DNA from 2 places in the Streptomyces sp. NBC_00158 genome. Region 2 is predicted to be linked to the other one. Evidence: riboswitches for the same ligand, from Rfam matches in the RefSeq annotation. Region 2 holds a riboswitch; the other holds the start of a gene.
What was found. Region 2 has a riboswitch for S-adenosylmethionine ahead of OG553_RS24420 (aminotransferase class V-fold PLP-dependent enzyme). Riboswitches for the same ligand answer to the same signal wherever they lie in the genome.
Positions count from the first base shown of each region.

Region 1: another riboswitch for S-adenosylmethionine. It lies ahead of thrC (threonine synthase); the one in region 2 lies ahead of OG553_RS24420 (aminotransferase class V-fold PLP-dependent enzyme).

Region 1 is NZ_CP108161.1:3,268,138-3,283,087, forward strand. Features, by position in the region: gene OG553_RS14900 (S8 family serine peptidase) at 1-851, opposite strand, end outside; gene OG553_RS14905 (protease inhibitor I9 family protein) at 1,235-1,585, shown strand; gene OG553_RS14910 (beta-glucanase) at 1,611-2,360, opposite strand; gene OG553_RS14915 (phosphoribosylanthranilate isomerase) at 2,416-3,030, opposite strand; gene OG553_RS14920 (hypothetical protein) at 3,340-4,221, shown strand; gene OG553_RS14925 (Uma2 family endonuclease) at 4,281-4,859, shown strand; gene groL (chaperonin GroEL) at 4,952-6,571, opposite strand; gene OG553_RS14935 (cold-shock protein) at 6,906-7,112, opposite strand; gene OG553_RS14940 (MoaD/ThiS family protein) at 7,534-7,812, opposite strand; gene thrC (threonine synthase) at 7,856-9,130, opposite strand; SAM riboswitch class I at 9,148-9,286, opposite strand; gene OG553_RS14950 (glucosyl-3-phosphoglycerate synthase) at 9,514-10,464, shown strand; gene OG553_RS14955 (trehalose-6-phosphate synthase) at 10,559-12,016, shown strand; gene OG553_RS14960 (4a-hydroxytetrahydrobiopterin dehydratase) at 12,797-13,111, opposite strand; gene OG553_RS14965 (Twin-arginine translocation pathway signal) at 13,113-14,360, opposite strand; gene OG553_RS14970 (hypothetical protein) at 14,606-14,860, shown strand.
Region 2 is NZ_CP108161.1:5,307,190-5,322,139, reverse strand. Features, by position in the region: gene OG553_RS24470 (AMP-dependent synthetase/ligase) at 1-701, shown strand, start outside; gene OG553_RS24465 (GMC oxidoreductase) at 735-2,348, opposite strand; gene OG553_RS24460 (glycosyltransferase family 4 protein) at 2,961-4,103, opposite strand; gene OG553_RS24455 (hypothetical protein) at 4,125-5,267, opposite strand; gene OG553_RS24450 (NlpC/P60 family protein) at 5,293-6,345, opposite strand; gene OG553_RS24445 (NlpC/P60 family protein) at 6,581-7,600, opposite strand; gene OG553_RS24440 (NYN domain-containing protein) at 7,803-9,167, opposite strand; gene OG553_RS24435 (hypothetical protein) at 9,207-9,446, opposite strand; gene OG553_RS24430 (rhomboid family intramembrane serine protease) at 9,560-10,294, shown strand; gene OG553_RS24425 (Lrp/AsnC family transcriptional regulator) at 10,291-10,572, shown strand; gene OG553_RS24420 (aminotransferase class V-fold PLP-dependent enzyme) at 10,640-12,031, opposite strand; SAM riboswitch class IV at 12,259-12,375, opposite strand; gene trpD (anthranilate phosphoribosyltransferase) at 12,465-13,529, opposite strand; gene OG553_RS24410 (cytochrome bc complex cytochrome b subunit) at 13,695-14,950, opposite strand, start outside.

The sequences.
Region 1 (14,950 bases), 2.0 Mb from region 2:
ACGTTGCAGGCGTCGAGTGCGGAGTTGCCCGCCGCGATGACCGGCAGCACGCCCGCGTCGGAGAGCGCGGTCGCGGCGTTGTTGACCGCGTCCGACCGGTCCCCGCCCAGCGAGCCGTTCAGCACGGCAGGCTGCTTGGCGTTCTTGGCCACCCAGTCCATGCCCGCGAGGATCCCCGACCACGCGCCCTTGCCGTCGCACCCGAGAACGCGCACGCTGACCAGGGTCGCCTTGCGCGCCACCCCGTAGGTCTTGCCCGCGACCGTGCCCGCGACGTGCGTGCCGTGCCCCTGGCAGTCCTGGCCGTTGCGCCCGTCGTTGATCGCGTCGAAGCCCGGCTTGGCGCGGCCCCCGAACTCGGTGTGCGCGTAGTCGATGCCGGTGTCGAGGATGTAGGCCGTTACGCCCGCGCCGTTGCCCTGGGTGGCGAAGACGTCGTCGAGCGGCAGCTCCTTCTGGTCGATCCGGTCCAGCCCCCAGGACGAGGACGGGCCCCTCATGGTGCCCGCGGAGGACTGAACCGGCACGGACTGCACCTGCGCGTCCTCCTCGACCGACTTCACCCCCAGGCTGTTGCGGACGATCGTCAGCTGGAGCGCGGTCATCGGGACCGCGAAGCCGTTGATCGCCGAGCCGTAGACGAACGACGGCTTGAGGCCCAGCTTCTGCGCGGCCTTCACCGCGTCCACCCCCTTCTCCAGGGTCACGATGTACTGGCCGGGCACGGCGTTCGCCGAGGTGTGCAGCGGTGCCGGGGTCGGTTCCGGCGTGTCCGCGGAGGAGGCCGTACCGGCGGCTACCGGTGTCACGGTGAGGAGGGCGGCGGTGGCCAGGCGTGCGAGCAGGCGCATGAAGAGGACTCCCTGAAGGGGAAGGTCGGCATGGGTGAGCCGCCTCCGCACGATGCGAGAACTCGTTCCGGAAGGCGGCCGTCCACTTCATCGGTCTCCGTCCGCGCGGAACTTGAACCGCCCGCCCCGCTTGGCCCATGGGCTGGGTGGCGTCCGTCGGCAGCCGTCCGCGCCCGATGCAAAAAGGATCCTCCCCGATTGACGCCCACGTCCCGCCACCTGCCGGGACGGTCATATGACGGCCCGGCAAGTTCACCCGTACGGGGAACGGGGCACGCAACCGCCGAGGGGGCGCACGCGCACTCGGGCTTCACTCCCGCCCCCGATTCCGCCACGCCGCAGGGTCGTTGACCCGGCGGAGCCCGCGTGATGGCCTCGCGGGCATGCGCACCCGCCCGAGCTGGACCCTGCCCACCGCCGTCGCCGCCGCCGCGCTGGCCGCCGTAGCCGTACTGCCCGCCCTGCCCGCGTGGGCCGTCGCCGATCCCGAAGCCGCGGCCGTCTCCCCCGCGGCCCCGGCCGCCGACCAGCCGTCGTACCTCGTCACCGTCCACGAGGGCCTCGACCCGGCCGCCGTCGCCGACGCCTACGGGATCCGTCCGACCCACGTGTTCCACGAGGTGGCCAACGGCTTCGCCGCCCGCCTCTCCCCCGAACAGGTCGAAGCCCTGCGGGCCACCCCGGTCGTGGTGGCCGTCGAGGAGGACGGCCCCGTCGTGGGCGTGCCCGCCTGACCGCCGGGGCCCCTGAGGCCCGGCCCTACGCCCGGTGGACGCGCAGTTGCGACACCTCGTACGACATCTCGGTGACGCCCGGCCGGGGGGTGGGGTGGTAGCGGCCGGCGCAGACGGACAGGTTGACGATCAGGTACGCGTGCCAGCCGCGGCCGACGCCCCGGCCGTCGGAGTAGACGCGCAGGCCGTTCACCCACCAGATGACGGACCTGCGTCCGAACTCCACCTTCAGGTCGAGCCAGGCGCCGGGGTGGACGGTCGGGTCGTGGAGGTAGCGGTGGGCCTCGCGTACGTGGTTGGACAGTTCCAGCAGGTCGGGGTTGTCGGGGTGGTACTCGAAGACGTCGATCTCCTGGCCGCCGTCCCGCCAGGTCCAGATGGCGGGCCAGGCGCCCATCTCCTCCGGCAGCCGGACGCGGGCCTCCAGCACGTCGCCGGTGCGGACCTCGAAGCCCTCGTCACTGCCCTCGGTGGTGAGCAGCCCGGCGTCCCAGTTCCCGTCGGGGCGCAGGGTCGCGCGGAAGGTGCCGGAGCGGCTGTAGGCGGGGTCGGCGGTGAGGTGGTCGAGCTTGTTGTCGCCGGGGTTGACGGGCCCGCCGTGGGGATAGGCCCAGGAGCGGCCGGCCACCCATTGGGTGGTGGAGGTGAAGTCGGCGGTGAAGACGGGGGTGGGGCGCGGGGTGAACACGGGGAGCAGCCCCCCGCCGCCGCCCGCGGGGGCGAGGCGGCGGGTCAGGCGGCGCAGCCAGCCGTGCGTTTCCGGTTCCGGGTCCATGCGGCGGTTGTGCCCGCCCGGCCCGCCCCGAACCCCCCGTTCTCACTCAGAGTAATCATACGATCGCGCGCGCGGCCTCGATGAAGGCGCGGATCAGCTCGGGGGACTTGACCCCGCGTTCCCGCTCGACCCCGCTGGAGACGTCCACGCCCCAGGCGCCGGTGGCGGAGAGGGCCTCGCGGACGTTGGCCGGACTGAGCCCGCCGGCCAGCAGCCAGTGCCCCTCGGGGGCCGTGAACTGCGCGGATCCCCAGTTCCAGGGCTTGCCGGAGCCGGGGTCGGGGGCGTCGATGAGGAGCAGGTCCTCCCCGTACTCGCCGCAGCGCTCCACGTGCTCGGCGGTGGCGCGCAGCAGCGTACGCCCGGGGGCGCGCAGGCGCGCGTAGTAGTCGGCGGGTTCGTCGCCGTGCAGCTGTACGCCGCGTACGCCGCTCTCCTCGGCGAGCCGGCGCACCTCTTCCAGGGGCTGCCCGCGGAACACCCCGACGGTCAGCACCCCGTCCGGCACCCGCGCGGCCAGTTCCCGAGCCTCGGCGGCGCCGATGGTGCGGGGGCTGCCCGGGGCGAACACGAACCCGACGGCATCGGCCCCGGCCTCCACGGCCACGTCGACGTCGTGCGGGGTCTTCAGCCCGCAGATCTTGACGAACACGCTTTTCCCGTCGCTCATGCCGTCAAGTCAACCAAACGCCGCTCTGCCACGCCGATACGTCCCACGTTCCGGGCGCCCGCCCGGCCCCGGGGCTCAAGCCCCGAGAGTCCGAGCGCTTTGTCTGTGGAATGGGTGGTGGGCGGAGCCCACCACCACCCACCACCCTCCCCAACCCCCGCCCATACCAGGCCGGATGACGATCCGTGACCGGCTTGCCACGCAGGGCCATCAGGCCCTACCTTGCGGCTGGAAACGAAAATCGGCCCCCGCCGGTGCGCCAACACCGAACGAGGGCCTGACCAAACGAGATCGGACCAAACGATCCCCATGGATGACAGCCAGCTTAGTGCTGCCCCGCACCCCCTCGCCAAGCCCGGCTACGGCAAAATCGCCGCACCGGAGCAAGCGCCGCGCACCGCCCGCGACTTCGCGCACCTCCCCGCCCGCGAGGCGGCCGTCGCCGGGTACCTCGACCGGCTGCCGGACGGCGCCGACATCAGCGTGAAGACCCTCGCCGCCGTGCTGCCCCTGTGGGGCCAGTGCGCCCTGCGCACCGCCCTCAACCGGCTGGCCACCGCCGGGCACCTGCACCGCGTACGGCAGCGGCTGCCCGGCCCGGTCACCCGCTGGGTCACCCGTACGTTCTTCTCCCGCACGGCCCGCGACGGCGCCTGGTGGGCCCGGTTCACCCAGAGGGATTCCCCCGCACCGACCGCCCCGCCACCACCCTCACCGGTACCCCCGGCACCGGCACCGGCCGCCGTCGGCCCCGACGCGTACGGCATCCTCACCTCGCTCGGCCGCACCGCCCCCGCCCTGGCGCTGTCCAAGGCCGACTGCACGACCCTCGCCCCGCTCCTGGTCCCCTGGCTGGCCCGCGGCGCCACCCCCGACCGCATCCGGCTCACCCTCACCGCCGGCCTGCCGCCCGTGGTCCACCACCCGGCGGCCCTGCTCCGCAAACGCCTGGAATCCAAACTCCCCGCCGCACCACCCGACCCGGCCCCGGCCCTGCCGGAAGAAGCCCCACCCCCGGTCCGCGCCGAGTGCACCGAATGCCGCGCCCCCGGCCCGCCCGGCGCCTTCGTCGAAGGCCGCTGCCGCGCCTGCCGCCCCGAAGGCCCCCGCCCGCCGGTGTTCACCCCGTCCCTCACCCCGGACGAGGTCCGCGCCCACGCGACCCGCATCCGCGAAAGGAACCGCCGATGACCAGTCCGCCGCTCCACCGGCGCCGAACACGGGCACCATGGAGTCGAGGAGGCGACCCCATGACCCCCAGCACCGCCGCGCACGCCCAGATGCCGCTGAAGGACTTCGAGACTCTGGCAAGTCGCGCACCCGAGACCGTCACGCTCGAATTCATCAACGGAAAGCTGGAGGTCAAGCCGGTGCCCGACGGCGACCACGACGAGATCATCATGTGGGTCGCGGACCAGTGCATGGCGCACCGCCCCGACCTGCGCCTGTACCGCGAGCGCGGCCTCCGCACCGAGCACTACCGCAACGGCCGCGCCCGGCCCGATGGTGCACTCGCCCCGCAACGGCACTTCGCCGGGCACGGTGAGTGGTCCGATCCCGCAGGGGTGCTGATGACCGTCGAGGTCACGTCACATGACCATGACACCGAGGCCCGCGACAGGCAGGAGAAGCGTGACGGTTACGCGCAGGCGGGCATCCCCGTGTTCCTGCTGATCGACCGCGACAGCGACACCGTCACGGTCTACAGCGCGCCGGAAAACGGACGCTACCGCCTGCGGGAGTCCTGCCCCTACGGCCGAACCCTCGCCCTCCCCGAGCCGGTCGGGTTCGCCCTCGTCACCGAGGCGCTCAAGGACTACGCGCACTGAGCCCCCTCCCCGCAAACGCCCGAGGGCGGCACCCCCTCCGTCGGGAAGGGGTGCCGCCCTCGTTCGAGAACAGCCGATCAGCGCGGGGCCGATCAGAAGTCCATGTCACCGCCCGGCATGCCGCCCGGAGCGGCGGCGGCCTTCTCCGGCTTGTCGGCGATGACGGCCTCGGTGGTCAGGAACAGCGCGGCGATGGACGCGGCGTTCTGCAGCGCGGAACGCGTGACCTTCGCCGGGTCGATGATGCCCTCGGCGATCATGTCGACGTACTCGCCGGTGGCGGCGTTCAGACCGTGGCCGACGGCCAGGTTGCGCACCTTCTCCACGACGACGCCGCCCTCGAGACCACCGTTGACGGCGATCTGCTTCAGCGGGGCCTCCAGCGCGAGCTTCACGGCGTTGGCGCCGGTCGCCTCGTCACCCGTGAGCTCCAGCTTCTCGAAGACCGAGGAGGCCTGCAGCAGGGCCACGCCACCGCCGGCGACGATGCCCTCCTCGACGGCCGCCTTCGCGTTGCGGACGGCGTCCTCGATGCGGTGCTTGCGCTCCTTGAGCTCGACCTCGGTCGCGGCACCGGCCTTGATGACGGCCACGCCGCCGGCCAGCTTCGCGAGGCGCTCCTGGAGCTTCTCGCGGTCGTAGTCCGAGTCGGAGTTCTCGATCTCGGCGCGGATCTGGTTGACGCGGCCGCCGACCTGGTCGCTGTCACCGGCACCGTCGACGATGGTGGTCTCGTCCTTGGTGATGACGACCTTGCGGGCGCGGCCGAGCAGGTCGAGACCGGCGTTCTCCAGCTTGAGGCCGACCTCCTCGGAGATGACCGTGCCGCCCGTGAGGATGGCGATGTCGCCGAGCATGGCCTTGCGGCGGTCGCCGAAGCCCGGGGCCTTGACGGCGACGGACTTGAAGGTGCCGCGGATCTTGTTGACGACCAGGGTCGACAGGGCCTCGCCCTCGACGTCCTCGGCGATGATCAGCAGCGGCTTGCCGGACTGCATGACCTTCTCCAGGAGCGGCAGCAGGTCCTTGACCGAGCCGATCTTGGAGTTGACGATCAGGATGTACGGGTCGTCGAGGGACGCCTCCATACGCTCCATGTCGGTGGCGAAGTACGCCGAGATGTAGCCCTTGTCGAAGCGCATGCCCTCGGTGAGCTCAAGCTCCAGACCGAAGGTCTGGGACTCCTCGACGGTGATGACGCCTTCCTTGCCGACCTTGTCCATGGCCTCGGCGATGAGCTCGCCGATCTGGGTGTCGGCGGCGGAGATGGAGGCCGTGGAAGCGATCTGCTCCTTGGTCTCGACATCCTTGGCCTGGGCCAGCAGGGCGGCGGAGACGGCCTCGACGGCCTTCTCGATGCCGCGCTTGAGGGCCATCGGGTTGGCGCCGGCGGCGACGTTGCGCAGGCCCTCGCGTACGAGCGCCTGGGCGAGGACGGTCGCGGTGGTCGTACCGTCACCGGCGACGTCGTCCGTCTTCTTGGCGACTTCCTTGACCAGCTCGGCGCCGATCTTCTCGTACGGGTCCTCGAGCTCGATCTCCTTGGCGATGGAGACGCCGTCGTTGGTGATCGTGGGGGCGCCCCACTTCTTCTCAAGGACGACGTTGCGACCCTTGGGGCCAAGGGTGACCTTGACGGCGTCGGCGAGCTGGTTCATGCCACGCTCGAGACCGCGCCGGGCCTCCTCGTTGAACGCAATGATCTTGGCCATGTGAAGTGGTCCTCCCGGACAGGGGTGGATTGCTCCGGACCGCGCCCGCGCCCGCGACGGACGGCCTGCGGATCCGGCGGTTCCGTCCCGCCGGGTCCTGCGGGCCTCACCGGCCCGGTCCTCGTTTTAGTAGCACTCTCACCGGGAGAGTGCTAACGCCAATGATTAGCACTCGACCCCCACGAGTGCAAGCGGCTTCAGGCAACACGCGGGCGGCGCGGCGGCGACACGGCGGTGACGCGGGGCGACACGCAGGAGGGGCCCACATCCCTGTCCAGGATGTGGGCCCCTCAAGCTCGTGCGTGCGTCGGTGGCCGATCGCGTTCGCTCCGACTCAGCCGGCCGCGAGCTTGACCATGTCCGCCTGCGGACCCTTCTGGCCCTGCGAGATCTCGAACTCGACCCGCTGACCCTCTTCAAGGGTGCGGTATCCGTCCATCTGGATGGCGCTGTAGTGGACGAACACATCCGCACCACCGTCGACCGCGATGAAGCCGTAGCCCTTCTCCGCGTTGAACCACTTGACGGTGCCCTGAGCCATGCCTAACTCCCCTATTACTGGCCCTTGCGCGGGACCGCACTTCGCGGTCCCGGGTCAGAACTTGCGCCGGAACGCCTCGACCGCGGCTGAATGTATCCGCACCGGTGCTGTCTGCAACAGGTCAATCCGACGAGAAATCTGGACACACGGAAAGCTGGAAATAGGGTGAAATCCAGGGGTATTCCAGGGCAACTCGGGCCAGACAAGAGGCACCAAAGGCCCAAAAGGCGCGCTCATGTTGACTCAATGTCAACCATCCGTCGGCCCGCTCATATGCGGCGGGCAAGAACAGCGGAGGGGACTGCCCCAACTCTACCGCGCCCAATCAAGCAGAATTGCCCCCTCCACTTTTAGCGGAGGGGGCAATTCTGATCTGAACGCGTCAGCCGCGAAGCCGGCCGGGGATCAGCGGATCAGCGGATCAGCAGCCGCCGGCCACGGCGGGGATGATCGAGACGCCGGCGCCGTCCGGCGTCGCCGCCTCCAGGCCGCCCTCGAAGCGCACGTCGTCGTCGTTGACGTAGACGTTCACGAAGCGGCGCAGCTTGCCCTGGTCGTCCAGGACGCGCGCGGCGATGCCCGGGTGGCTCTTCTCCAGGGACTCGATGACCTCGGCCAGGGTCGCGCCCTCGGCCGTGACCTCGGCGGCGCCGCCGGTGTAGGTGCGCAGGATGGTGGGGATGCGGACGTTGACGCTCATGGCGCTACCGCCTTTCCGGATGTGTCAGGTCAGGGGGGAAGGGTCAGGCCAGGCCGGCGGCGCGGAACGCGTCCAGGCTCGGGCGGATGGTGGCGGTCTGGCCGCTGTCGGCGGCCACCGCCTCCAGGGTCTTGAGGCCGTCACCGGTGTTCAGGACCACCGTGGTCAGCGCCGGGTCGAGCTGCCCGTTCTCGATGAGCTTCTTCGTCACGCCGACGGTCACGCCGCCCGCGGTCTCGGCGAAGATGCCCTCGGTGCGCGCCAGGATCTTGATGGCCTCGACGACCTGCTCGTCGTTGACGTCCTCGACGTAGCCGCCGGTGCGCCGCGCGATGTCCAGGACGTACGGGCCGTCCGCCGGGTTGCCGATGGCCAGGGACTTGGCGATCGTGTTCGGCTTCTGCGGGCGGACCACGTCGTGGCCGGCCTTGAATGCGGTGGACACCGGGGAGCAGCCCTCGGCCTGGGCGCCGAAGATCTTGTACGGCTTGTCCTCGACCAGACCGAGCTTGATCAGCTCCTGGAGGCCCTTGTCGATCTTCGTCAGCTGGGAGCCGGACGCGATCGGGATGACGATCTGGTCGGGCAGCTGCCAGCCGAGCTGCTCGCAGATCTCGTACGCCAGGGTCTTGGAGCCCTCGCCGTAGTAGGGGCGCAGGTTGACGTTGACGAAGCCCCAGCCCTCGCCCAGCGGGTCGCCGATGAGCTCGGAGCAGAAGCGGTTCACGTCGTCGTAGTTGCCCTCGATGCCGACGAGGTCGCCGCCGTAGACACCGGCCATGACGACCTTGCCCTGCTCCAGGTCGTGCGGGATGAACACGCAGGAGCGGAACCCGGCCCGGGCGGCCGCGGCGCCGACGGCGCCGGCCAGGTTGCCGGTGGAGGAGCAGGAGAGGGTGGTGAAGCCGAAGGCGCGGGCGGCCTCGACGGCGATGGCCACGACGCGGTCCTTGAAGGAGTGCGTCGGGTTGCCGGAGTCGTCCTTGACGTAGAGCTTGCCGGTGACGCCCAGCTCCTTGGCCAGGTTCTCGGCGTCCACGAGCTTGGTGAAGCCGGGGTTCAGGCTCGGCTTGGAGGCCACGTCCACCGGGACGGGCAGCAGCGGCGCGTAGCGCCAGATGTTGTTCGGACCGGCCTCGATCGCGGCGCGCAGGGCCTCCGGGTCGCCGAGCGGGAGCTCGTAGGCGACTTCCAGGGGGCCGAAGCACTCGACGCAGGCGAAGATGGGGCCGAGCTCGAAGCGGGTACCGCACTCGCGACAGGAAAGTCCGGTGGCGGGTCCGAGGTCGACAGAGGTGGCGACAGTCTGTGCAGCCATGATGGCGAGGCCCTTTCTCCTCATCTTCCCCATGGCGCACTTCGCCATGAGACGGAATTGGCACCTTCCCTAGCCGGGGCCTCGCGCTTGCGAGAACCGACTGGAGGGTTGCCGGGGCTTCAACGGGCCGTGTCCCTCTGCCCCTCTGGATGAGCGGTATGGCACCGGCACACGCGCTCTGTGGCGCGCCGGTGCGTTTGTTCCGCGGGACCCCCGGCATGCGGTGGTCTCTCGCGTTGTTCAAGACTGTAACCGAAGGGACGGGTGGTTGAGACAGCCGTCCGAACCGCGAGATGGATCACAATTCGGCGCAAATCCGCCGAGCGTGAGCCGAGCGTGAAGTGTCTGGGTAGTGCCGCAGAGAAGCGCAGGGAGTGCTGAGAGTGCTGGATGAGGTGGAGCGCTGGCTGGCAGACCGCTCCTGGTCCGCCGCCGACCGACCGCTCGACCAGCTGCTCGACCGGAAACGGGCGGCCGGGACGACGGTGAGCGTGGTGCTGCCCGCGCTCGACGAGGAGGCCACCGTCGGGGAGATCGTCGAGATCATCCGGCGCGACCTGATCGAGGCCCCGCCCGTCCCCCTGGTGGACGAGCTGGTCGTCGTCGACTCCGGCTCCTCCGACCGTACGGCGGAGGTCGCCGCGAAGGCCGGCGCCCGCGTGGTGCACCGGGACTCGATCCTGCCCCGCATCCCGACCCTGCCCGGCAAGGGCGAGGTGCTGTGGCGCTCCCTGCTGGCCACCACCGGGGACGTCGTCTGCTTCGTCGACGCCGACCTGCGGGACTTCGACTCCGCCTTCGTCTCCGGGATCGTCGGACCGCTGCTCACCGACCCGCAGGTGCAGTTCGTCAAGGCCATGTACGACCGGCCCCTCGGCGACGCGCCGGGCCAGGGCGGCCGCGTCACGGAGCTGGTGGCCCGCCCGCTCCTCAACCTCCACTGGCCCCAGCTGGCCGGCTTCGTCCAGCCACTGGGCGGCGAGTACGCCGTACGCCGCTCCCTGCTGGAACGCCTCCCCTTCCCCGTCGGGTACGGGGTCGAGCTGGGCCTGCTGGTGGACGCGCTGCACACGGTCGGACTGGACGCGCTGGCCCAGGTGGACGTGGGGGTCCGGCTGCACCGCCACCAGGACGGGCAGGCCCTGGGCCGGATGGCCGCCGCGATCTACCGCACCGCCCAGCTGCGGCTCTCGCGCGGGCACCTGGTGCGGCCGGAGCTGACCCAGTTCGAGCGGGGGCCGGACGGGTTCGTGCCGCGCACGTACGCCGTGGACACGGAGGAGCGGCCGCCGATGGCGGAGGTCAAGGAGTACGCGGGGCGGCGCGTGGCGTGACGCGGCCCTGCTCTGCCCCACCCTTGACCAGTACGTGACGAACCGGACATTTCCCGGACGTTTGAGCGAGCGGGCCCCGGGCTAGGTTCGCGACATGGCTTCTCAGGTACTCGTCGCCGCCAACCGCGGCCCGCTCTCGTACGCCCTCGACGCCGACGGCACCCTCAGCGCCCGGCGCGGCGGCGGCGGCCTCGTCTCCGGACTCTCCGCCGCGCTCGCGGCGCAGCCGGAGGCCCTGTGGATCTGCGCGGCCCTCTCCGAAGCCGACCGGGAGGCCGTCCGCCGCGGAGTCTCCGAGCCGGGCGTCCGGATGCTGGACATCGACCCCGAGGTGTACGACGACGCGTACAACGGCATCGCGAACTCCGTGCTCTGGTTCACCCACCACCACCTCTACGACGTCCCCCGCGAACCCGTCTTCGACGCGGGGTTCCGGCGGCGCTGGGCCTCGTACACCGCCTACAACCGCGCCTTCGCCGAAGCCCTGGCCGAGGAGGCCGCCGAGGGCGCGTCCGTCCTCGTCCAGGACTACCACCTCGCCCTGGTCCCGGGGCAGCTGCGGGAACTGCGGCCGGACCTGCGGATCGCGCACTTCACGCACACGCCGTGGGCGTCCTACGAGTTCCTTCGGATGCTGCCCGACGACGTCCGGTCCCAGCTCATGTGGGGGATGCTCGGGGCGGACGTGGTCGGCTTCCACACCTGGCCGTGGGCGCACGCCTTCATGAACTGCGCGAACATCGACGACGAGCGGGGCATCGCCTCCTCGAAGTTCCCCTCCGGGGTGGAGCCGGCGAAGGCCCGCTACGTCGACAAGCACCCGCTGGGCCCCGTACGGCACAAGCGGACCTACGTCAGGGTCTTCGCCCTCGGGGTGGACGCGGACGACCTGCGGGAACTGGCCCACCGGCCGGAGGTCGACGACAAGCTCGCCGGGCTGCGGGCGGAGGTGGGCGACCGCAGGACCATCGTCCGCGTCGACCGCACCGAACTGTCGAAGAACATCCTGCGCGGGCTCCTCGCCTACCGAGAGCTCCTGACCACCCACCCCGAGTGGCGCGGCCGCGTCGTCCACCTGGCCTCCGCCTACCCCTCCCGGCAGGACCTGAAGGTGTACCGGGACTACACCGAGTCGGTGCGCGAACTGGCCGGGGAGATCAACACGGAGTTCGGTACGGACGACTGGCAGCCGGTCCTCGTCTCCGTCCAGGACGACTTCGCCCGCTCCCTGGCCGCGTACCGGCTGGCGGACGTGGCCCTGATCAACCCGGTGCGGGACGGCATGAACCTCGTTGCGAAGGAGATCCCGGTCGTCTCGGAGGCGGGCTGCGCCCTGGTCCTCTCCACCGGGGCGGGCGCGTACGCGGAACTCCGCGCGGACGCCCTGACGGTCAACCCGTACGACGTCACCGCGACGGCCGAAGCCCTCCACGAGGCCCTCACCATGCCCGCGCACGAACGCGCGGAACGCACGAAGCGCCTGGCCGCATCCGCCACGACCCTCCCCCCGGCGGCCTGGTTCGAAGCCCAGCTGGAGGCCCTGCGGGGGTAAGGGGCTCGCGGTGGGGGCCCGCTATCTCCCCCGCGAGGGGGTGGGGGCGGGGGCGGGTCGGTGGCTGCCCGCCCACCTCCCCGTCTGCGGGGCGGTGGGGTGGGCCGGCGGGGTCCCCTCGGGCGGTCTCAGAGCAGGTTGGGGGCTTCCCGTCAGTCCCATCGTCCTTCCGCGTCGGGCCGGCCTGTCAAGGGCGCTCCCTTCGGTCGCGTCGCTACGCGATGTCGCTTCGCTCCACCCTTGACAGACCGACCCGCCACGGAAAGCCGAAAGACTGCCGGGAAACCCCCAAAAGAACGGCACGGTCCAGAGGAGAAGGGACGGGTGTCGCAGCGATGAGGCGAGGGGCCGGGACCCGGCCCGCCGGGCATCCGAGCCGTGCGATCCGCGATTCAGGGCCGGGGGCACGGCTACCCGCACCAAAAGGCGACCCGAGCGGCCTGCGGAGCCTCCAGACGCAACAGATCGCTACGCGCTCCTCATTTCTCAGCGTCCGACGCCCGTCTAGGGCTGAATACCCGCACCAAAGGACGATCAGAGCAGCGCCGGAAGCGGACGGGCGCGTCAGATCGCTACGCGCTTCTCTGATCTCGGCGGCCGGAGACCGTCCAGGGCTGATACCCGCACCGATCGCCTGTTGCATCACTCCGAAGGTTGGCTGTACCTCTTCAGGGCGTTGGTCTCCATGTCATGTCCTCCCTTCCCGTCTGCGCGGACTCGTGCCATCGGTACCGGCAGAGCGAATCCCAGGGCCTCGGAGTACCGGCCCACTAGGCCGTTTCAGTCCAGGGGGAGGGACTGGTGGGCGGCGACGATCGCGTCGATGCGGTGGGCGAGGTCGAAGTCGGCTGCGGTGAGGCGGTGACCGGCGTCGTGGGTGGTGATCGTCGCCCGCAGGTGGTCGATCCGCAGGTCGAGGTCCGCGTGGTGCTGGATGCGCCTGGACCGGTCGGCGATGGTGACGATGGCTGCCACGGCGGCGTGGTAGCGGATCTCGTAGGTGCGGGTGATCTCGTCGCCCTTGCGTTCCCAGCCGGGCAGCCCGGCCAGGTTCTCGGCGATCTGCTCGTCGGTCAGGACCGTCGGTACGCCCATGTCAGCTCCCCTTGCCAACCGGCGCCAGGATCTCTGCGAGGTCCCGGCCTACGGGGGCATCGTGCCACGGACGCATGGCCCGCTCCAGAGTGAGCAGTTCGCGGAACATGCGGGCGGACCGGGTCTCGATGGCGATGTCGACGGCTTCACGGGCGATCTCCACCGCGTGGTCGGGTTCCCGTGCGGTCGCGGCGGAAGTGGCGTGCCGGGCGAGGTACACGCCCCGGTCCCGCCGTGCGCTCGTGGGCACGACGGAGAGGACCTGTGCCCAGAGCGAGTCCGCCTCCCTGCCCAGGCCCAGCCGCCCGTAGCAGGTGGCGCGTTGGACCTCCAGGTAACCGGGTGTCCTTCGGCAGGCGTTGCCCCAGGGCAGGTCGTCGTCCACGCGGGCCAACAGTCCGTCGGCAGTGTCGATGAGACGATCCACGGTGGTCCGGTCGCCGGTGAGGCTCGCGCCGTGCGCCTGTTGCTGCATGGCCATGACTCGGATCTTGGGCAGGACCACGTCCGACACGTCCAAGGCTGCCTCGCACAGGTCGATCACTCCGTACCCGTCCCGTAGGTCCGTCCGTACGTGTGCCTGGTTGACGAGGCTGTAACCGATGAGCTGAGGGTCACGGGACCGTACCGCCATCTCCTGCGTGACACCGCGCCAGAACGCGGCGGCACCGAGATCGCCCGCGTCCTGGTACAGCCAGCCGACCAGCGCGGCGTAGGCGGCCCCCACCCGCAGAAGGCCACGGCGCGCCTCGCCCCTCGCGGAGCGGATCAGCTTGTCGATCAGCTGGTACTGCGCGCTGACGGTACCGATCAGGTCGTGAGGACCGAGATACATGTCAGCTCGGTAATGCCCTTCGAGCTGCTGCTCGAAGTAGTCGACGAGTGCCGGATCCACGTGCTGGGGCGACATCGGCCCAGGGACAAGCGCGGCGGCGGTGACGGAGACGAACTGTCTTCTGTTCACGTCCTTCTCCTGACGGGCCTCGGGGCGGATCCATCCGGCGGGCACGGTGAATCCCAGATCCTCGGGCCAGCGGCCCAGCACGTCGTGCAGCACGATCGCGGTCTCCTCGGGAGGCCAGCCCGGCCGCTCGCCCTCCCAGCGACGCCAGGTGCGCGGCGACACCTCGAAGTGCCGGTCCTGGAGTAACCGCTGCCCGTGCTCGGACAGGCTCTTCGCCGCCTGGTCCATCGTGCGCCAGCCGACGCGCAGCCTCGCAGCTCGCAGTGCGTCATTGCGTTGACTCATGGACCCAGGTTGAGGCGTCATCGCGTCCATCCGCTCCTGTGGCCGCCACATGGCCACCGATGGCCACACGACGACCTGTCGACCGCCGCGCCTGCCCGCCCGTCATCTCGGCATGACGACGAACAGCGCAGAGGAACGACCCGAGTTGCAGGGATGCTGCCGTCCCAGCCCCGGACTGATCGCCCGCGCGGAAGCCGGCTGGGCGAGGTTCCTGCGCAGCGCACCCGAAGAGGCGGAGCAGGACGATGAGTGAGCAGTACGAGTACGTCCCCCACCGCCTCCTCCGCCGACGCGTCCGCGACATCGCCTCCGGCGCCGAAGGCGTCCTCATGGCCGTGATCAACGAGAACGTCTCGGACACGGGCATCGAGCGCTGGATGGAGCTCGCCTACATCCGTGGCGCCTCGGGCCGCGAATTCACCACCGCCGTCACCAACGTCGAACCCGCCCCGGACCAGCCCAAGACGGCCGTCGGCCGCCGAGATCAGAGAAGCGCGTAGCGATCTGACGCGCCCGCAGGTTTCCCGGCTGTCCTGGTCGTCCTTTGGTGCAGGTATCAGCCCAGGACGGTCGCCGGACGCCGAGGAATG
Region 2 (14,950 bases):
TCGGCTTCACGGTCCTGGAGGGCTACGGCCTGACGGAGACCTGCGCGGCCACCGCCTTCCTGCCGTGGGACAAGCAGAAGATCGGCACGGTCGGCCAGCCGCTGCCCGGTTCCGTGCTGCGCATCGCCGACGACGGCGAGGTGCTGGTGCACGGCGAGCACGTCTTCAAGGAGTACTGGAAGAACGAGGCGGCCACCGCCGAGGCGATGACGGACGGCTGGTTCCACACCGGCGACGTCGGCACCCTCGACGAGGACGGCTACCTCAGGATCACCGGCCGCAAGAAGGAGCTCATCGTCACGGCGGGCGGCAAGAACGTCGCCCCCGCGGTGATCGAGGACCGGATCCGGGCGCACGCGCTGGTCGCGGAGTGCATGGTGGTCGGCGACGGGCGGCCGTTCGTGGCAGCGCTGGTCACCATCGACGAGGAGTTCCTCGGCCGGTGGGCCGCGGAGAACGGCAAGCCGGCCGGGGTGACGGCGGCGGAGCTGCGCGAGGACGCGGAGCTGATCGCCGCCGTCCAGAAGGCCGTCGACGACGGCAACGCGGCGGTGTCCAAGGCGGAATCGGTGCGGAAGTTCCGCATCCTGGGCTCCCAGTTCACGGAGGAGTCCGGCCACATCACGCCGTCGCTGAAGCTGAAGCGCAACGTGGTGGCGAAGGACTTCGCGGACGAGATCGACGCCCTGTACCGCGGCTAGGCGGTCGGGCCGCCGGGGCTCAGGGCTCATGGCTCAGGGCTGCGCGAGGATCCGTTCCATGTTCCGCTCGGCGAGGGCCGTGATCGTCACGAACGGGTTCACGCCGAGCGAGCCGGGTACGAGCGACCCGTCGAGCACGTACAGCCCCCGGTAGCCCTTGACCCGCCCGTAGCCGTCGGTGGCCTCGCCGAGGACGCAGCCGCCCAGCGGGTGGTAGGTGAAGTTGTCGGCGAAGGCCTTGTTCTCGCCGAACAGGTCGTAGCGGTAGATGGTGACGTTGCGGCGGTTGATCCGGTCGAAGAGGTTCTTGGCCGCGGCGACCGCCGGGGCGTTCTGGTCCCGGGTCCAGTTCAGCCGCGCCGAGTCGGTCGCGGCGTCGTAGGTGAAGCGGCCGCGCTCCGGGTTCTTGGTGATGGCCAGGTACATCGAGATCCAGTGCTCGATGCCCATGGGGAGCGGGGCGATCTCCGCGAAGACCGGGTTGGCCGCGTTGTCCCAGTCGTCGATGCCGAGGGCGGGCATGGTGGCCTGGTTGCAGCCCACCGTGTCCCACAGGTGGTTGGCGCGGGCGGTCATGACGTTGCCGTTGGGGCCCCAGCCGAGCCCGACCTTCTCGCTGAGCGCGGGCAGCGCTCCGGTCTCGCGGGCGCGCAGCAGGATCTCGGTGGTGCCGAGGCTGCCGGCGCCCAGGAAGAGCCGCTGGCAGCCGAGTTCGCGGACCTGGGTGACGCGGCCGGCGAGGTCGCTGGTGTGGACGGTCAGGACGTAGCCCCCGGCCGGGTCCTGGCGTACGGCGACCACGCGCTGCATGGTCTCGATGGTGACGTTGCCGGTGCCGAGGGCGGCGGCGAGGTAGGTCTTGTCGACGCTCTTCTTGCCGTGGTTGTTGCCGTAGATGACCTCGCCTGCGAGGGCGGAGCGGGTGGCGGTGCCGGCGGCCTCGCGCTTCATGTACTCGAAGTCGTAGACGTTGGGCACGAAGGTGGTTCTCAGCCCTGTGTTCTGGGCGTGTTTTCTGGAGGTCCGGGCGAAGCGGTACCACTCGGTGGACTCGAACCAGGCGGGGTCGATCTCGTTGACGCCGAGCATGGCGCGGGCGCGGGGGTAGTAGGTGCCGTACATCTCCTCGGCGTCCACGCCGGGGAACACCTCGGTGAAGTAGGAGCGCCTGGGGGTCGGGGCCATGCCGCCGTTGACGAGCGAGCCGCCGCCGACGCCGCGGCCGACGTAGACGGACATGTCCCCGTGGTTCACCCGGTCCAGGACCCCGGGGTAGGGGCTGATGTCGCGGTTGACCACGTCGAGCCAGAGGAACTGGGCGAGCGGGGCCTCGGTGCGGTTGCGGAACCACATGGAGCGCTGGTCGGGCGCGGAGGTGGAGGGGAAGACCTTGCCGTCGGGGCCGGGGGTGTCCCACAGCCGCCCCATCTCCAGGACGACGGTCCGGACGCCGGCCTGTCCGAGGCGCAGCGCGGCGACGGCGGACCCGTAGCCGGAGCCGACGACGACGGCGGGCGCGTACTGGGCGGCGGCGGGTTCGGCCGGCGCCGCGGCGGCGGCGCCGAGGCCGATGCGGGTGATGCCGAGGGCTGCGGCGGCGCGGAGGGCGTTGAGGCCGAGTTGACGGCGCGTCAGGTTGGGTGTCATGGCCGCATCATGAGCGGATTCCGCCCAACCGGCCATAACTCGCACTGCCACGCATGTGAGTAACAGTCAGACATGTGTGGACCGTATCCGCGCTCCGGCGCACGCCCGCCGATCTGCGCGATTCCGCCCGGGATTGTCCTTCCCGGACCGGAAATGCCGCCTGCTGTTCCCTTTTGACGGCCGGGCCGCCGTGCCGGTGCGCGTGGCCGGGCCGGTGGGTCGGGTGCGGGTGCGGGTGGGTGGGCCGCTGCGCGGGCTGCTCCCCGCCCCGCCCTTCGCCCGTTCCCCGGGCTGCGCCCGGACCCCTTGCGGGGGCTCCGCCCCCGCACCCCCGCGCCTCAAACGCCGGCGAGGCTATAAATAGCCCCGCCGGCGTTTGAGGCGCCGGGCGCGCAGCGCCCGGTACCGGGGTCAGGGGCAGCGCCCCTGGGAACGGTGGAAGGGCGGGTAGGGGACCCAGCCCCGCGCAGCGGCCCACCCACCCGCACCCGACCCACCGGCCCCAGCCACCCGAACCGACCCCGCCCGGGGGCGGACGGCCGGAGGCTGTCGCAGCGGCGCGAAGCCGGGGAGGCCCGCCAGGGCCGAGCGGTGCGAGCGGCGCGTCAAGAATCAAAGCAGCGCGCGGAGGCCTTCGGCCAGGTGGTCCCAGCGCCACTGGCGTTCGACCCACGCCCGCCCCGCCTCGCCCATGCGCGCGCGCAGTTCCGGGTCCCGGAGCAGGGTGATGACGCGGTCCGCCGCGTCGTCGGGGTCTCCGCCCCGGACCACCCAGCCGGTCTCCCCGTCCAGCACCGCGTCCGGCGCCCCGCCCGAGTCGCCCGCGACCACCGGGAGGCCGGTCGCCGAGGCCTCCAGGTAGACGATCCCGAGCCCCTCCACGTCCAGCCCGCCCCGCCGGGTCCGGCACGGCATCGCGAAGACGTCCCCCGCCCCGTAGTGGGCCGGGAGCTCCGACCAGGGGACGGCTCCCGTGAAGACCACCGAGTCCGCGACCCCCTTCGCGGCGGCCAGCGCCCGCAGGTCCGCCTCGTACGGGCCGCCGCCGACGATCAGCAGCACCGCGCCCGGCACCGCCGCCCGGATCCGCGGCATCGCCTCGATCAGGGTGTCCTGCCCCTTGCGCGGGACCAGCCGGGAGACGCACACCACCACCGGCCGGTCGGTCAGGCCCAGCCGGGCCCGGACCTCCGCGCCGCCCGAGCCGGGGTGGAAGGTCTTCTCGTCCACCCCCGGCGGCAGCTGGACCATCCGCGCCGCCGCCCGGTCCGTCACCGCCGAGGCGATCCGCGAGCGCGTGTACTCCCCCAGGTAGGTCAGGGTGTCGGTGCCCTCGCCGATCCGCCGCAGCAGCTGCCGCGCGGCCGGCAGCTGCGCCCAGCCGGCCTCGTGCCCGTGCGTGGTGGCGACGATCCGCCGCGCGCCCGCCCTCCGCAGCGCCGGGCCCATCAGCCCGAGGGGGGCCGCGGCGCCGAACCACACCGACTCGCAGCCGTGTTCGCGCAGCAGGGACACCGCCCGTCGGGTCACCCGGGGCGTCGGCAGCAGCATGGTGGTACGGTCGCGCACCACCTTGAACGGCTGCTCCGCGTCGAAGGCGGCGGTGGCCTCGCGGCCCTCCGCACCGTGCTTCCACGTGGACGCGTAGACGACGACCCGCTCGGGGTCCAGCCGCAGCGCCATGTTGTGCAGGAAGGCCTGGATGCCGCCCGGGCGCGGCGGGAAGTCGTTCGTCACGATCAGCGTCTTGTGCATCCCCGCCAACGTACCGGACCGCTACCGCAGCTCCTGCCGCAGCGTCTCCCGCCAGGCCTCCGTCAGCCCGGCGGCGTCCGTCCCCAGTGCCCGTTCCAGCGCCACCGGCAGCGGTTCGCGGCCGGCCAGTTCGTACAGCCGGACCAGCGCAGCCTCCCCCCAGCGGGCGGCGACGAGCCGGCAGGCCAGCCAGGCGCCCTCGTACGCGCGGGCCGCCGCCGCCGGGTCCCCGCCGAAGGCGAACGCGTCATCGGCCGGGAGCGCGCCCGGCAGCTCTCCGCGCCGCACGGCGCGCGCGAGCTCGGGGGCGCCCTCCCCCGGGGTGGTGGGGGTCCCCCGGTACGCCGCCCAGTCCGCGAAGCCCTCGGACAGCCACTGCGGGGTCCGTGCCGAGGTGGCGGCGCGGGTCGCGACGTGCGTGACCTCGTGGGTGAGGACGATCCGCCGCCCGGCCTCCGAAAGGCCCGCGTAGCCCTCCGGGTTGACGACGACCCGGTCGGCCGGGGCCGGCCCGCCCCCGGTGCTGCCGGTGGTGACGGCCCCCAGGCCCCGGTAGGTGTCGGCCGGCCGTCCCAGCAGCGCGGCCATCGCGTCCAGCGTCGCGGGGGCCAGGACCACCACCCGCCCCGCCCACGGCCCCGGCCAGGCCGCGCTGACCGCCGGTACCGCCCGGTCGGCCGCGGCCGCGAGGTCCGCCAGCTCCCGCGGGCTGCGGCCGACCCCGAGGACCAGGCTGTGCGCTCCGCGTACGACGGCCGGATCGCCCTGGTCCCACAGCTGCGCAGGCGCCCCGGGGGCGGGCCGGTCGGCGGTGACCCGCCAGCCGGTGCCGGTCCGGGTCAGCTCCACCTCGCGGGCCGAGGAGGCCGGGGCCGCGTCGTGGCCGGCGAGCCGGTAGCGCAGCTCCGCGCGCACGGAGGCCCGTACGCCGTCCTGCCGGACCGAGGCGACCCGGTACGACCAGTCCTCCAACGGGATCCCGGCGAGCCGCGCGGGCGGGGCCGCCGACCAGTCGGCCACGGCCCGCCGTACGGCCGCGTCGTCGGGGGCCGAGGGGGCCGAGGGGGCGGAGGGCGCCGGGTCGGTGCAGCCGGCCAGCGCCGGGAGCGGGCACAGCGCGAGCGCGAGGAGGCGTACGGCGGTGCGGCGGCGGACCGGGGTCATCCGCCGATCGTACGCACGGCCCGGCTCAGGGCCGGGTCACGGAGGACACCGGCATCATCCCGACGGGGTCGTACCGCACCCGCGCGCCCGGGTACGGGGCGTGCACCACCTGGCCGTTGCCGACGTACATGCCGACGTGGCTGGCGTCGGAGCGGTACGTCACCAGGTCCCCGGGCTGCGCCTGCGACAGCGGGACCCGCCGGCCCGCGTACCGCTGGGCCTGCGAGGTGCGCGGCAGGGACACCCCGGCCTGGCGGTAGGACCACACCATCAGCCCGGAGCAGTCGAAGCCGGAGGGGCCGGTGGAGCCCCACACGTAGGGCTTCCCGACGGCTGCCCGGGCTGCCATCACGGCGGCCATGGCGCGGCCCGAGGCGCGGCCGCCGCCGGAGGGCAGGTCGGGCAGGACGTCGGCGTGGCCCCGGCCGCCGGAGCGGGAGGCGCGCTCGAAGTCGGCGCGCTCCTCGGACGGCATGTCGTTGAGGAGCCGACGGGCGGCGGCGAGCTTCGCCGTGACGGACCGCTTCTGGGTGGCCACCTCGGTGCGCAGGGTCTCCAGTTCGGCGAGCTTGCGGGAGGCGTCCTGGCGCTGCTGCCCGATCCGCCGCTGCTCCTCGCGGAGTTCGCCCAGCTGCTGGGCGCGGCGGCCGCTGAGCCGGCCCAGGACGGCGGCCTTGTCGAGGTATGCGGCGGGGTCGTCGGAGAGCATCAGCTCGACGGTGGGGTCCAGGCCGCCGGAGCGGTACTGGGCGCCGGCGAAGGTTCCGAGGACCCCGCGCATGGTGTTGATGCGGTCCTGGCCGCGGGCCACGGCGTCCTGGGCGCGGCTGATCTCGGCGCGCAGGGCGTCGGCCTTCTCGCCGGCCTCGTTGTACCGCTCGGTGGCCTGTTCGGCCTCTTCGAAGAGCCGGTCGACCTGGGCGCGGGTGCCTCCGGCGGGTTCCTGGGGGAGCCCGGGGGAGGCGAGCGCGGGTGCGCCCGTGATGGCCACGGCGGCGCCGGCCGCGGCGGCGGTGAAGACGGTGACCTTGGTGTTCCGGTCGAGGCCGCTGGGCCCGGGCCGGCGGTGGGACGCCATGGGGTACCGCTCCCTTCCGCTGCGCGTGGCCCGGGTCCGCCCTCCGTGGACGGCCGTGTGCCGGGTTCCGCGCTGGCAGACAGTAGCCGTGCGGCCACGCACCGGCCAACGGCCGTCGGGGGGCCCACATGCCGGTGCCCCGCCTCAGACGCAGGTCATGGGCGGGGCGTGGGGTCAGTGCGGGTCCGTGCAATTCGCCCGGATGGGCGGTGTGGGGCGCGTGGCGGCCGTGGGGTCAGATGCGGACGCCGAACTGGAACGGCATGTTGTCCATCGACTCGTACTTGACGCCGCCGCGCGGGTTGGAGGCGTGCAGGGTCATGTTGTTTCCGGCGTAGAGGCCGACGTGGTGCAGGTCGTCGTAGAAGAAGACCAGGTCGCCGGGCTGGAGCTGGCTGCGGCCGATGCGGGTGCCGTCGTTCGCCTGGGTGTAGGTGGTGCGGCTGATGCCTACGCCGGCCTGTCCGTAGGCCCATTGGGTCAGTCCGGAGCAGTCGTAGGCGCTGGGGCCGGTGGCGCCCATGATGTACGCGCTGCCCAGTTTGGTCTTCGCGGCCGCCAGCGCGGCTCCGGCGCGTCCGGAGGCCTTCACGGCGGGCGCCGCCTTCTGTCCGGCCGCGCTCTGCCCGGCTTCCTCCTCCTTGAGCCGGCTGCGGTCCTGCGCGCTCAGCGTGTTGAGGAGGGCCTGGGCCTCGGCGAGCTTGTCCTGGGCGGCCTTCTTCTTCTCGCCGAGCTCCTTGCGGGTGGCGTCGAGGTCGGCGAGCTTGCCGGCGGCTTCCTGGCGCTGCTGGGCGAGGGCCCGCTGTTTGGCCCGGATCCTGGCCACGGCCTCCAGCTGGCGGCCGCTCAGCTGCTGGAGGGTGGAGGCCTTGTCGAGGTAGGTCTCGGGGTCGCCGGAGAGCAGGAGGGCGACGGAGGGGTCGATGCCGCCGCCGCGGTACTGGGCGGTGGCGAGCGAACCGAGGGTGTTGCGCAGGCCGTTGAGCTCGTCCTGGTCGCGGGCGACGGCGTCCTGGAGCTGCGCGATCTCCCGTTCGAGCTCCCTCTGGTGCTCGCGGGCCCCGTTGGACTTCTCGGTGGCCTGCTCGGCCTCCTCGTAGAGGGCGTCGACCTTGCTCTTGACCTCGTCCTTGTCCGGTCCGGCGGGGGCGGCCACGGCGGAGTGCGCGGAGAGGGCGACCGCCGCGGCGGCGGTGGCGGTGAGCACGGTCACGCGGGTGCGGGCCGGCTGCTTGGGTCGACGGTGGGACGCCACGGGGGCGGGCTCCTTCTGCCTGGGGATCACCCTCGCCCGCACCCGAACGGGTGAGCTACCGCACGAAGGTTTGAGCGGACCCTAGCGACCCGTCCTTGATCACTTCAAACCCCCTGCAGAAAAAATCCCGACGCCCTTCCGCTTCCTTCACACAGGCCCAACGCTGCGTGCCGAGAGGCTGACGGTACGTCTTCCGCTTGCGTCACGAAACGCGCGAAAGCCGCTTCAGGAGCAGTGCGGACGTCACCGGCCGGGCGCCCGCCTTCGCCACCCCGTCGGCGACCTCCCGGTCGGTGGAGACCACCACCACCGGACGGCCGGGCGGCTCGGCCCGCACCAGCTGGCGGATCAACTCGTCCGCCGTCACACCCGCCTTGGAGAACAGCACCCGCACCCCGCGCGGCGGCGCGAGCAGCACCGGCGCCGCCAGCTCCGCGCCGTCGAAGACGCACGTCATCTCGGCGCCCGTCTGCGCGGCCAGCATCGACAGCCCGCCCAGCAGCCGCAGCCGCTGCTTCTCCAGCGGCATCGTCGGATAGCCGGTCTTCGTCACGTTGTAGCCGTCCACCACCAGGTGCGCCTGAGGGAGCGCCAGCAGCTGGTCCAGCAGCGCCGGATCGGTCTCCGACAGGGCGCGCGCCGCGATGTCCTTCGGCGTCATCCGGCCCGGCTCCACCGCGTCCACGGTGTCGGCCGGCCGCGTCGAGACCGGCGGCAGCGCCAGCTCGCGGCGCAGTCCCGCCGCCGCGTCCAGCACGGTGTCCAGCAGCAGCCGCAGCCGCATGTCCTCGATGCTGCGCCCCTCCCGGGTGGCCCGGCGCGAGGTCTCCAGCGCCGACTCCACCTCCGCGAGACGGGACTTCAGGCGCCGGGACTCGCTCTCCGCCGCGGCCACCTGCGCCGCCGCCTCACCGCGGATCCCGTCGATCTCCCCGCCCAGCTTGCGCAGGGCCGCCTCGCCGCGCTTGACGTCGCTCAGGGCGCTGCGCAGCTTGCGCTGAAGCGATTCCGCTTCCTTCCGGGCGGCCTCCAGCTCGGCCCGCACCTGCTCGCCCCCCGAGCGCTGGGCCTCCTTCAGGTGGGCCAGCTCCTCGCGCAGCCGCTCCAGCTCCCGACGGGTCTCGTCGCCGACCCGCTCGGCGTCGGCGCGCTGCGCCTCCTCACCGGCGGACGCCACCAGCTTGACCCAGCCGGCCGGACGCAGCACGTACGCGGCGGCCGCCACGTCCAGCGGGTCCGCCGCGGCGGGCGGGGCACCCGACTCCAGTGCCCCGGCCAGCTCCGGCTGCGCCTCGCGCAGCTTCTCGGCGATCCGGCTGCGGAACACCCCGTCGGTCTCCACGGCCGCGGCCATGGCGTTGCCCGCGAACTTGGCGCGCCTCGTCGGGGTGAACCGGGCGTACTGGCGCAGCTGTGCCGGGAGGTCCCCGACCGTCAGACCTCCGAAGGCCTCCGAGACGATCGCGACGACCCGGCGCCGCACGCCTTCCGGCAGCGGGCGGTCGAGGACCTCCGCGGCGTCGCCGGCCGCGTCGGCCGGCCTCGCGCCGCTTGCTGGCTCCACAATCCGTCACCCCTACCGTGATCTACTGTGGGCCCGGCTCCCTCAGGAGTCGGTGCCCGGCCTGTCCACGAGCTCGATCTGGTCCACCGCGTTGCACCAGCGGCAGCGGACCGACTCGATGGTCTCACTGACCACCTCGCGCTCCTCGACCTTGGGCTCCCCGGCGAGATCGAGGTGGACGTACTCCACGACCTTCGACGAACGGGTGACATCGAACCGCGTGAGGTTGCCGCACAGGGTGCAGCGCCACCGGGTGGTGTCGGTCGGCAGGGGAACCGTCATCAGGCCGCTCTCTCCTTCGTAGCTGATTCAATTAAAGCCCTACGCCGCGGTCGACGGACCGCAGCACGTAACCCTACGGCCTGGCACCACCCTCAGGTGGGTCCGCCTGCGTCATGCTCTGTCGCATGATCGTAAAGTGGCGGACCCTGTGCGATGCCGCCCGGGGGCCCGTGGTCACGTACGCGCTGATCGCCGCGTGCTGCGCGGTGTTCTTCCTCGGGCCCGCCTCTGGCCTGAACCCGGCCTACGGGACGGGCGATCTGCTGATCGAGACGGGGACGGCGTACTTCCGGCACTGGGGCGTCGTCCCGGACGAGCTGTTCTCCGGGGCCGGACGCCCGCTGCTGACCCCGCTGACGGCGCTCTTCGTCCACGGCAGCTGGCTGCACCTGCTCGGGAACATGCTGTTCCTCCACGTCTTCGGGACGATGACGGAGCAGCGGATGGGCAGGGCGCCCTTCCTCGTCTTCTACGTCTGTACGGGATACCTCGCGCTGGCGGCCTACGCGGCGGCCAACGCCTCCTCGGACCAGACCCTGGTGGGGGCCTCCGGGGCGATCTCGGCGGCGCTGGGGGCCTTCCTGTGCCTGTTCCCGCGGGCCCGGGTGACCAGCCTGTTCCCGTTCCTGCTCTTCCTGCCGCTGCGGTTCCCGGCGTGGATCGTGCTGCTGTTCTGGTTCGGCCTCCAGTGGCTGGCGGCGCAGCGCGCGGGGAGCGGTCCGGGGGTGGCCTACCTGGCCCACGTGGTGGGCTTCTCGCTGGGCTTCTGCTACGCGTGGGCCCGCTATCGCCGTACGACTAGAGTGAGGAGACCAGTGACTGCCGGCGAGGGAGACAGCCAACCGTGATCACCGCGATCGTGCTCATCAAGACCAGCGTGGACCGGATCCCCGAGATCGCCGAGTCCATCGCGCAGCTGGACAGCGTCAGCGAGGTCTACTCCGTCACCGGTACGTACGACCTGATCGCGCTGGTCCGCGTCGCCCGCCACGAGAACCTCGCGGACATCATCCCGGGCCGCATCAGCAAGATCCCGGGCGTCGAGGCCACCGACACGCACGTCGCGTTCCGCACGTACTCCCAGCACGACCTCGAAGCAGCCTTCGCCATCGGCCTGGACGCGTAGCCGCACCGCTGCGCGGGGCCTCCTGAGGGCTCCGCCCCCAGACCCCGCGCCTCAAACGCCGGCGGAACTACACCGCCGGCACGCAGCGGCCCTCTTCCGTGCGGTACTGCCACTTCGCGCCGTCCTCGACCAGTTCCCGAACGGCCCTCACGAACCGCTCGACGTGCTCGTCCGGGGTACCGGCCCCGAAGCTGACCCGGATCGCGTTCAGCGACCGCTCCCCCGGCGCCGCCTCCGGCGCCCCGCACTCGCCCTGGGCCTGCGGCTCGCTGCCCAGCAGGGTGCGCACCAGCGGGTGGGCGCAGAACAGCCCGTCCCGCACCCCGATCCCGTACTCGGCGGACAGCGCGGCCGCGAAGTGCGAGCTGTTCCAGCCGTCGACCACGAACGAGATGACGCCGACGCGCGGGGCGTCGTCCCCGAACAGGGACAGCACCCGCACCGCCGGGACCTCCGCCAGGCCCTCGCGGACCTTCGCGATCAGGTGCTCCTCCCGGGCGACGAGGTTCTCGAAGCCGGCCTCCCGCAGCGCACGGCAGGCGGAGGCGATCGAGTAGACGCCGATGACGTTCGGGGAGCCGGCCTCGTGGCGGGCGGCGGTGGTGTGCCACTCGACGTCGACGCCGCCGTCCTCGCGGCGGGCCACCTTGCGGGAGGCCCCGCCCCCGGCGAGGTACGGCTCGGCCTGCTGGAGCCAGTCGGCGCGGCCGGCGAGCACGCCCGAGCCGAAGGGCGCGTACAGCTTGTGCCCCGAGAAGGCGACCCAGTCCACGTCCAGCTCCCGTACGGAGACGGGGTGGTGGGGGGCCAGCTGGGCGGCGTCCAGCACGATCCGCGCGCCGTGGGCGTGCGCGGCGGCGGCGAGCTCCTTCACCGGCCACAGCTCACCGGTGACGTTGGAGGCGCCGGTGACGCAGACCAGGGCCGGGCCGTACGGGTCGCGGTCGGCGAGGGCCCGCTCCAGGGTGGCGACGGCCTCGCCGGGGGTGCGGGGGGCGTTGAGGTAGGTGACGCGGGCGTCTCCCCAGGGCAGCAGCGAGGCGTGGTGCTCGGTCTCGAAGACGAACACCCGGCAGTCGGCGGGCAGCGCGGCGGCGAGCAGGTTGAGGGAGTCGGTGGTGGACCGGGTGAAGACGACCTGGTCGGAGGGACGGCAGTCGAGGAACTCGGCCACGGTGACGCGGCTCTGCTCGAACAGGTCGGTGGACAGCTGCGAGAGGTAGCCGGCGCCGCGGTGGACGCTGCCGTAGTACGGGGCGTACGCGGCGACGTCGTCCCAGACCCGCTGGAGCGCGGGGGCGCTGGCCGCGTAGTCCAGGGCCGCGTAGGTGACCTCGCCGCCGGTGACGAGGGGGACGGTGACGTCCCGGCCGAGCACCGGCAGCGGCCCGCCACAGGCGGGGCCCTCGGCGGCGGTGTCGCAGGCGGTGACGGCGGCGGCGTTCAGGGATGCGGACATGGCGGTATCTCCCGGCAGGCAGGGCTGAATGGCTTCGGTGTGCCCGTACGCGGGTGCGGCGGCGCGGCGACGGCGGCCGTCAGGGGGTACGGGAAAGTCCTCGGACTGATCGGGGGTACGCGGAAGGGACCCTGATCCGAGGGTTGAAGAAGGGGCGGATTCGCCCTATCGCATTCGCTTGCTCACGGAAAACGCTCCTCGAGAGACCAGGACCCCTGGTGTCGAGGGATCCGCGCTTGCCGTAGACCTCGCTGCCTACGGCCTGGTCATCACCCGGGGCACCCCGCCACGGAAGGAGGGTTGCCGGACAGCAAGCCGGGGCCTAATCGCTGTCACTCGTGACCTTGGAGAGCATCCTGCCACAAGATCCCGTACGCGCAAGACCCCGGTCCACATCGTGGACCGGGGCCGTGTCCGGACGGACCGCTCGGGATCAGGAGTTGCTGGCCGCCACCCAGCGCTCCAGCGCCGCGCGGGCGGCCCCGGAGTCGATGGACTCGGCCGCACGGGCCATGGCCGCCACCAGCTGCTCCTCCAGCGTGCCCGTGCCGGGGTCCAGCGCCACCAGGGCGCTCGCCGAGTTCAGCAGCACCGCGTCGCGCACCGGGCCCGTCTCCCCCGCCAGCAGGCGGCGGGCGACGTCCGCGTTGTACGACGGGTCGCCGCCTCGCAGGGCGGAGATGTCGACCGTCGCGATGCCGACGTCACGCGGGTCGAAGGCGTGCTCCGTGACCTCGCCCTCGCGGACCCACCACACCCGGGAGGTGCCGGTCGTCGTCAGCTCGTCCAGGCCGTCGTCACCGCGGAAGACCAGGGCGGAGGTGTTCCGTTCGGCGAGCACCCCGGCCATGATCGGGGCCAGCCGCGGATCGGCCACGCCGACCGCCTGCGCCTTGACCCGGGCGGGGTTGGTGAGCGGGCCGAGGCCGTTGAACGCGGTGCGCACCCCGAGGTCGCGGCGGGCCGAGGCGGCGTGGCGCAGGGCCGGGTGGAAGACGACCGCGGCGCAGAAGGTGATGCCGGCCTCCTCGGCCACCTGCGCCACCCGCTCCGGGGTGAGCGCCAGGTTGACGCCGAGCTTCTCCAGGACGTCGGAGGAGCCGCTGGCGGAGGACGCCGCCCGGTTGCCGTGCTTGACGACCTTGGCGCCCGCGCCGGCGGCCACGATGGCGGACATGGTCGAGATGTTGACCGTCTTGGCGCCGTCGCCGCCCGTGCCGACGATGTCCACGGTCCGCCCGGGCACCTCGATCACGTTAGCGTGGGCGTACATCGTCCGGACCAGACCCGTGTACTCGGCCACGGTCTCGCCCTTGGCCCGCAGGGCCACCGCGAAGCCCGCGATCTGCGCGTCCGTGGCCTCGCCGCGCATGATCCGCTCCATCGCCCAGGCGGTGTCCTCGCTGGCGAGGTCCCGGCCGCTGAGCAGCGCCTCCAGGATGCCCGGCCAGCCGCGGGCCGCCACGCTGTCGCCGCCTGCCGGGGTCGCAACGTTCATGGTCAGCTCCTGCTGCTCGTCGGGGTCCTGCGTCCAATGGAAAGGATCTCAAGCCTATCCAGCCCCGGAGACGGCAAAGAGCCCCGTCCAGTGACTGGACGGGGCTCTCGCCGTGGCGACACCAGGACCGGACGGAGCCGGTCCCTCAAGCGGTCGAGCCGGAGATCAGTGGTGGCCGTGTCCGGCCTGGATCTCCTTGTACTCCTCCACCGTGGGCTTCGGAATCTGGTTGTTCTCCGCGTAGAAGCCCTTGCTGAGCTTCGCACGCAGCTTCTCGGTACGCGTCACCTTGCGCTCGACACCGTTCTCGTCGACCGTCGGGCCGATCTCGGCGGGCTTGTACTGCTCGTGCGCGGTGAGCGTGTGCAGCTTGCCCTGCGACAGCGGCTCGTGGACCTCGACGAACTCACCGTGCGGCAGGCGCTTGATGATGCCGGTCTCGCGACCGTGCAGCACCTTGTCGTGGTCCCGGCGCTGCAGGCCGAGGCAGATCCGCTTGGTGACGATGAACGCCAGGACCGGGACGACGAAGAAGCCGATCCGGACGAACCACGTGATCGAGTTGATCGACAGGTGGAAGTACTGGGCGAACATGTCGTTGCCGCCGCCGATGAGGAGCACGATGTACTCCGCGATCCAGGCGACACCGAAGGCCGTACGGGTCGGGACGTTGCGCGGGCGGTCCAGGATGTGGTGCTCGCGCTTGTCGCCGGTGACCCAGGACTCGATGAACGGCCAGACGGCGATGGCGCCGAGGACCAGCGGGAAGAGCAGCAGCGGGATGAACACGCCCAGGACGAGCGTGTGGCCCCACAGGTTGATCTCCCAGCCCGGCATGGCTCGGATGAGGCCTTCCGGCATACCCATGTACCAGTCGGGCTGCGCACCGGTGGACACGTGGTCCGGGCGGTACGGGCCGAGCGCCCAGATCGGGTTGATCGAGGCGATCGCCGCGACGGCCGCGATGACACCGAAGACCAGGAAGAAGAAGCCTCCGGCCTTGGCCATGTAGACCGGCAGCAGCGGCATGCCGACGACGTTGTTGTTCGTCTTGCCGGGGCCGGCGAACTGGGTGTGCTTGTGGAAGAACACCAGGATCAGGTGCGCGACCAGCAGGCCCATCATGATGCCGGGCAGCAGCAGGATGTGCACCGAGTAGAAGCGCGCGACGAAGTCGCCGCCCGGGAACTCCCCGCCGAAGAGGAACATCGACAGGTAGGTGCCGACGACCGGGACGGAGAGGATGGCGCCCTGCATGAAGCGGACACCGGTGCCCGAGAGCAGGTCGTCCGGCAGCGAGTAACCGGTGAAGCCGGTGAACATGCCGAGGACCAGCAGCAGGAAGCCGAAGATCCAGTTGACCTCACGCGGCTTGCGGAACGCGCCGGTGAAGAAGACGCGCATCATGTGCACGACCATGG